DNA from 4 places in the Kocuria sp. WRN011 genome. Region 2 is predicted to be linked to each of the others. Evidence: riboswitches for the same ligand, from Rfam matches in the RefSeq annotation. Region 2 holds a riboswitch; each other region holds the start of a gene.
The links. Region 2 has a riboswitch for S-adenosylmethionine ahead of CKW39_RS00150 (cobalamin-independent methionine synthase II family protein). Riboswitches for the same ligand answer to the same signal wherever they lie in the genome.
Positions count from the first base shown of each region.

Region 1: another riboswitch for S-adenosylmethionine. It lies ahead of CKW39_RS03165 (MetQ/NlpA family ABC transporter substrate-binding protein); the one in region 2 lies ahead of CKW39_RS00150 (cobalamin-independent methionine synthase II family protein).
Region 3: another riboswitch for S-adenosylmethionine. It lies ahead of CKW39_RS04250 (hypothetical protein); the one in region 2 lies ahead of CKW39_RS00150 (cobalamin-independent methionine synthase II family protein).
Region 4: another riboswitch for S-adenosylmethionine. It lies ahead of CKW39_RS03380 (bifunctional o-acetylhomoserine/o-acetylserine sulfhydrylase); the one in region 2 lies ahead of CKW39_RS00150 (cobalamin-independent methionine synthase II family protein).

Region 1 covers NZ_NSGI01000002.1:77,850-80,032, reverse strand. Annotated here, with positions in the region: gene dxr (1-deoxy-D-xylulose-5-phosphate reductoisomerase) at 1-913, shown strand, start outside; SAM riboswitch class IV at 946-1,060, shown strand; gene CKW39_RS03165 (MetQ/NlpA family ABC transporter substrate-binding protein) at 1,164-2,051, shown strand; gene CKW39_RS03160 (methionine ABC transporter ATP-binding protein) at 2,048-2,183, shown strand, end outside.
Region 2 covers NZ_NSGI01000001.1:31,301-33,483, forward strand. Annotated here, with positions in the region: gene CKW39_RS00150 (cobalamin-independent methionine synthase II family protein) at 1-1,073, opposite strand, end outside; SAM riboswitch class I at 1,087-1,177, opposite strand; gene CKW39_RS00155 (3-hydroxybutyrate dehydrogenase) at 1,271-2,023, shown strand; gene CKW39_RS00160 (M23 family metallopeptidase) at 2,020-2,183, opposite strand, start outside.
Region 3 covers NZ_NSGI01000002.1:331,343-333,525, forward strand. Annotated here, with positions in the region: gene CKW39_RS04245 (glycosyltransferase family 1 protein) at 1-679, shown strand, start outside; SAM riboswitch class IV at 776-917, shown strand; gene CKW39_RS04250 (hypothetical protein) at 938-1,234, shown strand; gene CKW39_RS04255 (GMC family oxidoreductase) at 1,295-2,183, opposite strand, start outside.
Region 4 covers NZ_NSGI01000002.1:126,154-128,336, forward strand. Annotated here, with positions in the region: gene CKW39_RS03380 (bifunctional o-acetylhomoserine/o-acetylserine sulfhydrylase) at 1-1,053, opposite strand, end outside; SAM riboswitch class IV at 1,130-1,248, opposite strand; gene CKW39_RS03385 (VOC family protein) at 1,364-2,002, shown strand; gene CKW39_RS03390 (CPBP family intramembrane glutamic endopeptidase) at 2,073-2,183, opposite strand, start outside.

The sequences.
Region 1 (2,183 bases), on a different contig from region 2:
GGAACACTCGGACTGTGATGTCGTTCTCAACGGCATCACCGGGTCCATCGGACTGGCTCCCACGCTCGCCGCATTACACGCGGGGACGCCCGTGGCGCTGGCCAACAAGGAGTCCCTCATCGCGGGCGGCCCGCTGGTCAAACAGGCCGCGGCCGCCACCGGCCTGGAGACCCCGCTGATCCCGGTGGATTCCGAGCACTCGGCTCTGGCGCAGGCGCTGCGGGGAGGCCGTTCGAGCGAAGTCGACCGATTGATCCTCACCGCCTCCGGCGGACCCTTCCGAGGGATGTCCCGGGATCAACTCACCACGGTCACGCCCCAGCAGGCGTTGAAACACCCCACATGGGACATGGGGGTGATGGTCACGACCAATTCGGCCACCATGGTCAACAAGGCGCTTGAGGTCCTGGAAGCATCCTTGTTGTTCGACGTTGCCCTGGACCGGATAGACGTGACCGTGCACCCACAGTCCGTGGTGCATTCCATGGTCCAGTTCGTGGACGGTTCCACCCTGGCCCAGGTATCACCGCCGGACATGCGACTGCCCATTGCCCTGGGTATGGGGTGGCCCCACAGAATTCCCGGCGCGGCGGTGTCGTGCGATTGGACGCAAGCGGCGCACTGGACCTTCGAGCCGCTGGACACCGAGGCATTCCCCGCCATCGAGCTGATGAAGCATGCCGGGACGCTGGGCGGCACCTGGCCGGCCGTGTTCAACGCGGCCAATGAGCAGGCCGTGTACGCCTTCCACCGGGGTGAGGTGAACTTCACGACCATCGTGGACATCGTTGCGGTGGTCGTGAATGAACACGAGGGCGACACGACCCCGCGGCTCGAGGACGTCCTGGGCGCCGAGGGCTGGGCCAGGAACCGGGCGGATCAGTTTATTGCGCAGCGTTTCAGCGCACGCTGATCACCGCCGGCCCCATGTTAGGCTTGGCCGCGGATGACGAGATCCGGCGTCAAGCTCTGGCTGGCCGGACGGCAACCCTCTCCCGTAGCGGGGTGCCCCAGATGACCATCCGGCCGCGGTTAACGTAGCTCCCGGCAAGTGCGGTTTCCCGAATCAACTAGCACGAGCCTTGCAACTGCGGTGTGTCCTCGGACGTACCGCTTTCAGTTGTTAATCGCCCAGAACATTTCACACCTCGGAAAGGCACATCGTGCGATCTCACCGTTTGATCCCCCTTGCGCTGGCCACCACCATCGGCCTCACCTTGACCGCGTGCGGCGGCGGAGATTCTGAATCCTCCGATCCTGCTGCGGACGGCACCGTCACCATTGGCATCGTCGGCTCGGAGCCCGCTCACGACGCGCTCAAGGAAGTCGCTGCCGAGAACGACATCACCGTCGAGTACGTGGATTTCAGCGACTACAACCAGCCGAACCCCGCCACCAAGAGCGGCGACGTGGACATGAACTGGTTCCAGCACACCGCGTACCTTGCTGACTACAACAACAACTCTGGTGACACCATCACACCGGTCGGGTCCACCGCGATTTACCCGTTGGGTATGTACTCCAGCAAGTACGACTCCCTGGACCAGATCAAGGACGGCGACGAGATCGCGATTCCCAATGACTCGATCAACCTGGGTCGTGCACTGAACCTGCTCAAGCAGGAGGGGCTGGTCGAATTCACCAAGGACACCATTGCCCCGACCGAAGGCGATATCGACACCGAGAAGTCCAAGGTCTCTGTGCGTCCCGTGTCCGCCGAACAGACTGTTTTGTCAATGGATTCCGTGGCGGCTTCCGTGATCAACAACGACTTCCTGGGCCGAGCGAACATCGATCCCAAGTCCGCTCTCGCATCGGATGATCCGAAGCAGGACAGCGCCAAGGTCTTCAACAACCTGTTCGCTGCTACCGAGGCCAACGCCGACAACGAAACTCTCAAGAAGGTTGCAAGCTTCTACTACGACCCCAAGGTCTTGAAGGCCGAGGACGAGGAGAGCAAGGGCACCGCTGTCCCGACAGAGGTGGACCAGCAGGAACTCAAGGATCTGCTGACGCGGTATCAGGAAGACCTGAAGGAACAGACCCAGTGACGGAAGTATCCAGTGAGCGCACCCTGGTGCGCTTCCGGGACGTCAGCAAGGTCTACACGGGCGGATCCAAGCGCGCACCGCGAGTGGTCAACGCCGTGGACAGCGTCACCCTGGACATCACCAAGGGCGAGA
Region 2 (2,183 bases):
TACTGCTCGATGCGGTCGGCCACGAGCTCCGGGTGCTCCACCACGTTGGTCGAGTGGGAGACGAAACCGGGGTAGACCACCTTGCCCTCGGGGAGCGTGTGGTCCTTCCAGACCTTCCACTCGTGGCCGTGGCGGGGGCTGGACGCCTCGAAGCTGTAGCCGCCCGCGTTGATGGTGAGCATGAGGTCCACCAGGTACTTGAACTCGAGGTCTGTGGTGTGCGGGCCGTGCCACGAACCCCAGCACAGGTGGAAGCGGATCTGGTCCTCGGGGAGGTCGCGCAGGGCGTAGTTGAGGGCGTCCACGCGGATCTTGGTGAAGGCCAGGTAGTCCTCCACGGTGGGCTCGGGGTTGATCTGGTCCCAGGACTCGGCGATGGAGGGGTCGTCGATCTGAACGGTCAGGCCGGCATCGATGATGGCCTTGTACTCCTCGCGCATGGCGTCCGCGCAGGCGTACACGAGCTCTTCGTCGGTCGAGTAGTACTCGTTGCGGACACGTGCGCAGGAACCCGGGGACAACGCGGCCACGAAACCCTGCTGGGCTCCGGTCTCGGCCATCGCGTCCTTGAGACGGCGGATGTCACCGGCCACGGCTTCCTGACCGGCGTAGGTCAGCGGCCCGGTGATCTTGGGCTGGGCGACCGAGGCGCGGTGCGCGAGAACTCCGGCCGTGGGGTCCTCGTAGGCGTCGCGGAAACGAGCGCGGTCGCGGCGGTCCGGGAAGCTGGTCAGAACGATGTTGCCGGGGGAGGAGCGCTTGACCTCGGCGTCCTGCCAGCGGTCCTCGTTGGTGGGGGTCAATCCGCCCAGGCGGGAGAACGAGTAGTTCCACCACGCGCCGTAATCCACGGAGGAAGACATGGTGTGGCCGTATTCGCCGTCGTTGACGATGTCCAGGCCGATCTCGCGCTGCTTGCGAACGATGTCGATCACGCCGTTGTCGAGCGCGGCATCCAACTCCTGGGCGGTGGCTTCACCCTCCTGGAAACGCTTGTTGGCCTCCAGTAGATCGGGAGTGCGGGGCAGCGATCCTACGTGGGTGGTCTGAATACGATCGGTGTTCTGAGGCATGAACTAGCAGTCCTTTCCATCGGTCCTGGCGGTAGCACCGTGGGCTGAATCCCGGGTTGCTGCGGCGTCAACGAGCCAGATCTCTCGGCCGCTCTGGATGGGTACCCATTCATCAAACATCATGGGTGGGTGGTCGGGCCAATTGTGGCGCGCGTAATGTGTGGGACGTAGATCACCCATTACCGAGGAGTTGGGGCATGTCGGACAGCACGCTCAAGGACAAGAAGGCACTGGTCACCGGCGGGGCGAGTGGCATCGGCGCGGCAGCGGTTCGGGCCCTCGCGCAACGCGGCGCCCACGCGATCGTGGCCGACATCGACCCTCAGGCCGCCGAGGCCATGGCGCAAGAAGTCGGGGGCGAGGCATGGGCCGTTGACCTCACCGACACCGCAGCGCTCGCGGACTTGAGTCTCGACGTGGATGTGCTGGTCAACAACGCCGGGATTCAAAAGGTCACGGCCGTCCAGGACTTCGATCCCGCCGACTTCCACCGGATCCTCACGCTCATGCTCGAGTCCCCGTTCCTGCTGATCCGTGCCGCCCTGCCTCACATGTACGAGCGGGAGTGGGGGCGAATCATCAACGTGTCCTCGATCCACGGTCTGCGCGCCTCGGCGTTCAAGTCCGCATATGTCGCCGCTAAGCATGGGTTGGAGGGCCTGTCCAAGACCGTAGCTCTGGAGGGCGCTCCGCACGGTGTGACCAGCAACTGCGTGAACCCCAGCTACGTGCGCACGCCCCTGGTGGACAAGCAGATCAAGGACCAAGCGGCCACCCACGGAATCCCCGAGGACGAAGTGGTCGAGAAGATCATGCTCACCGAATCAGCGATCAAGCGCTTGGTTGAGCCGGAGGAGGTTGGCGAGCTCATTGCCTTCCTGGCCGGTCCCTCCGCCGGCATGGTCACCGGCGCTGCCTACACGATGGATGGCGGCTGGACGGCGTCCTAGCCAGATGGCACCGGGCGCTCCGGGCCGTCGCCCACGATCTGACCGTTGCGGGGTAGGCCGTCCGGAAATGACAGGGGTAAGCCAACAGCCTGAGCGAAATCCAGAGAATCGACCGCCTGCACATGCACGTGCGGTTCGGTGCTGTTCCCAGAATTTCCGA
Region 3 (2,183 bases), on a different contig from region 2:
GTCCACGGCGTCCATCTCGTCGCTGCATGAACACGGTGTGCAACGCGTGCGCATGTGGCGACGCGGCGTGGACACCCGCCGCTTCAACCCGGCTCGGCGCGATCACGAATGGCGCGAACGGGTGGGCGGCGGCCGGAAGCTCGTGGGTTACGTGGGGCGCTTGGCTCCCGAAAAGCAGGTGCAGGATCTCGTGGTCCTGGATTCGCTGCCCGATACCCGACCGGTGATCGTGGGCTCGGGGCCGGAGAAGGAGAAGCTCCGCATGCTGCTCCCCAATGCGTACTTCGTGGGTTTCCTGGACGGTGACGAATTGGCCACCGCCATGGCCTCCCTGGACGTGTTCGTGCACCCCGGTGAACACGAGACGTTCTGCCAGACAATCCAGGAAGCCATGGCCAGCGCCGTACCCGTCGTGGCCGTGGGCCGCGGTGGGCCCGTGGACCTGGTTGATTCGTCCCGCAACGGCTGGCTCTACAAGCCCGGTGACACCGAGATGCTCCGCGATCGCGTGCTGGATCTCGCGGGTGACAACGCCAAACGCGCCGCCTTCTCCCGCACCGCCTACACCACCGTGCAGACTCGCACGTGGAACGCCGTGTGTGACCAGCTCATGGAGCACTATGCACAAGCCCGCACCGTGGCATCTCGTGCGCGCAGGTTGTCCACAACCGCGCCGTGATCCGTGGTGCACGATCCATTCGTAGATTAACTTTTGGTGACGTTATGAGACACCCTCTGGTTTGTCATGCGCCCAACCCGCTACGCTCTAATCCAGCTTCACGAGATGCGCTCTGGAAATCGGGGTAAAACCCGAGATCCTGCTGGGCTCCAACCCGGCGCACGCCAACCCTTGGTTCAGGGGTGGTTTGGATGACGAAGCGGCTGTGGCGCAACCGCGGGCGCAGCAAGAACCTCACTGTACGAAAGCACAATACTGATGAAGAACATTCAACAACTACGCACAAAGACCGAGTCCCCTCGAGAACAATGGGTTGACGTCACCGTCGACATCGACCCCGACCACCACATGGTGCGTCTCATGGAGTCCAATGGGGACATCCACGAATACATGAGCAGCAACGTTCGCGCCCTGGCCCACGCAGCCGCCCACAACCGCGGCCGCGCCCAATGGTGCGAGAAGTACCAGCAGCTACTCGTTCCCGGAGCATCAAACGTCTCCGGTGGCATTCCGTTCTACAAACTGGAACCGAAACCGGTGGCGCTCAGCGCCTGATCAGGACCGCACGAATGAAGCCCGGCACTGGTGCCGGGCTTCATTCATGTCATGGTGCCGCTACTTGTCCGAGGGCGACTCCTGCTCCTGGGCAATCAGCTCAGCGGCGCGCTCACCAATCATGTAGACCGTGATGTTGGGGTTCACGGTGACCAGTTCCGGCATCACCGAAGCATCAGCCACGCGCAGGCCGCTCACGCCCTTGACCCGCAACTGCGGATCCAGCGGAGAATCCTGATCCTCGACCGGCCCCATGCGGCACGAACCCGCGGGGTGGTACACGGTGTTGTGGGTGCGCTTGATGTAGTCGGCGATCTCCTCGTCCGTCTGCACATCCTGACCCGGGAACAGCTCCTGACCGGCCCATTCCGAGAGCCCGGACTGCGAGACGATTTCACGGGCCTTGCGGATACCCGCGGTCATGATCCGTAGGTCGTAACCCTCCGGGTCGGTGAAGTACCGGGGATCCACGCGGGGCTTGTCCCGGTAGTCACGCGTGCGCAGCCGCACGGTGCCGCGGGAACGAGCGTGGGTCACGTTGGGGGTCAGGCAGAACGCGTTGTCCGCCGTGGCGTACCCGTGGCGGTAGGTGTGCATGTCGAAGTTCACGCTGCCGTAGTGCATCATCAGGTCCGGGCGGTCCAATCCGTCGTCCACCTGGGCGAACAGGCCGATCTCCCACCACTGGGTGGAGTCCTCGACCATGGGCTGCTTGGCCTCCCACTGGATCACGGCCTCCGGGTGATCCTGCAGGTGCGAGCCCACGCCCGGGGAGTCCACCAGCACGTCCACGCCCACCTCGGTGAGGTGCTCGGCCGGACCGATTCCCGAGAGCATGAGCAGCTTGGGCGTGTCGATCGCACCGGCGGAGACGACGACCTCGCGGTTGGCCGAGATCACGTGCGCACGACCGAAAGCGTTGTCCGTGACCTCCACGCCGGTGGCTCGC
Region 4 (2,183 bases), on a different contig from region 2:
GTACTTCTGGGCGCGGTCGTGCCACGGCGAGGAGGCGAGGCCCGCATAGGAAACGGCGCGAACGTCGTCGCGCGCCTCGAGCCACTCCGCGACCTTCTGTGCGTTCGCAACGTGCCGATCCATACGCAAGGACAGCGTCTCGATCCCCTGCTCGATGAGGAACGCGTTGAACGGGGAAATCGACGATCCCAGGTCACGCAGCAACTGCACGCGCGCCTTCAGGATGTACGACAGGTTCACCCCGAAGATCCCGTCCTTACCGAGCGCCTGTGCGTAGACCAGGCCGTTGTAGGAATCGTCCGGCTCGTTGAAAGCCGGGAAGCGCTGCGGGTCCTGGCCGAAATCGAAGTTACCCGCGTCCACGATCATGCCGCCGATGGACGTGCCATGACCACCCATGAACTTGGTCGCGGAATGCACCACAATGTCAGCGCCCCACTCGATCGGGCGGATGAGGTACGGCGTGGCAATGGTGTTGTCCACGATCAGCGGCACACCGGACTCGTGTGCCACCGCGGAAATGGTCTCGATGTCCAGCACATCATTACGCGGATTGGGGATGGTCTCCCCGAAGAACGCCACGGTGTTGGGCTTGACCGCCGCGCGCCACGCCTCGGGATCGTCAGGGTCGGAGACGAACGTGGTCTCCACACCCAGTTTGGGCAGCGTGTGGCGCAACAGGTTGTACGTGCCGCCGTACATGGATGGGCTAGCCACCACGTGAGTTCGGGCGCCGCCCAGGTTCAGGATCGCGAACGTGGAGGCGGCCTGGCCCGAGCTGAGCATGAGTGCACCCACGCCTCCCTCTAGGGAGGCCACGCGGTTCTCGACCACTTCCGTGGTCGGGTTCGTCAGGCGCGTGTAGATGGGCCCAAGCTCGGCCAGGGCAAACCGGTTGGCTGCCGTCTCCGCATCCGGGAACACGTAGGACGTGGTCTGGTGGATCGGCAGCGCCCGGGACCCCGTGGTGGGATCGGGTTCCTGACCCGCGTGGATCTGTCGAGTTTCGAAGGCCCAACCCTCTGGGTTGGACGGGGTGGCTGCGGGGCTCATACCGCACTCCCTCTCAGGATCAGGGGCCCGGTGATCGATCCGCAGCACGGTGCCCGTGCAGCGATCGGGCACCTGTGACCCGCGCTTGCCAACACCGAAGTATTTCGATGCGGCCTGGTCCTCACCCAGGGCACCCCACCGCGGAGGGAGGGTTGCCGGTCAGCTAGCTGGGGCTTGTCGCTGACTCTCGTGACCTGCCCTTCATTGTCCGGAGCCGGTACCTCGAACGTCAAGCCGAGTTACCCGCGTCACACGGTCATGTTTCAGCTCTCGATTTGGAGACCACTGTGCGCGGTGCCACGATGTGACCATGAAACTGGATCATGTCTCATTCGCAGCTCAATCCGATGGTCTTGAAGCCACCACGGAACGGATTGCCGATCAGCTAGGGATCGAGCCGGTCAAGGGCGGCATTCACCCGCGCTTCGGTACGCGAAACATGATCCTGCCGCTCACCGGGCACCAGTACGTGGAAGTGGTCGAGGTTCTCGAGCACCCCGCCGCAGACAAGGCGCCGTTCGGTCAGGCCGTCCGCGCACGTTCCGAAGCCGGCGGCGGTTGGCTCGGTTGGGTGGTCGAGGTGCAGGACCTCACGCCCTACGAGGACAAGTTGGGCCGCCCCTCCGTACCCGGTTCCCGGTTGTTCCCGGACGGTCGTCAGTTGGAGTGGCATCAGATCGGCGTGAAGGGTTTGATCTCGGATCCCCAGTTGCCGTTCATGGTTCGCTTCGATTCCGAGTCCGATATGCATCCCTCCCAGGCGCGCATCACGGACGTTCAGTTGGCCGGTATGGACATTGCCGGCTCGCCCGAGCGCGTGACCGAGTGGCTGGGTGGCCCGGTCGAGGACGTGCTGGCCTCACTCGACGTCACCTGGTCCGCTCCCAACGGGACGCCCGGCGTCATGGCGGTTTCCTTCGCTACGCCGGACGGCTTGGTCACCATTTAGTTTTCCCGTCGACGACGCCGCTGCCGCAACCTTTCGCTCGAAAAGGTGGCTGCAGCGGCGTCGTCGTCGATTAACCCGCCAGTAGTTGCGGGAGCAGGAAACCGGTGATGTCCAGGAGCGCGTGGGCGATGAGCAGCGGTGCGAGGCGACCGTAGCGCCGGTACACCCACACGAACACGAG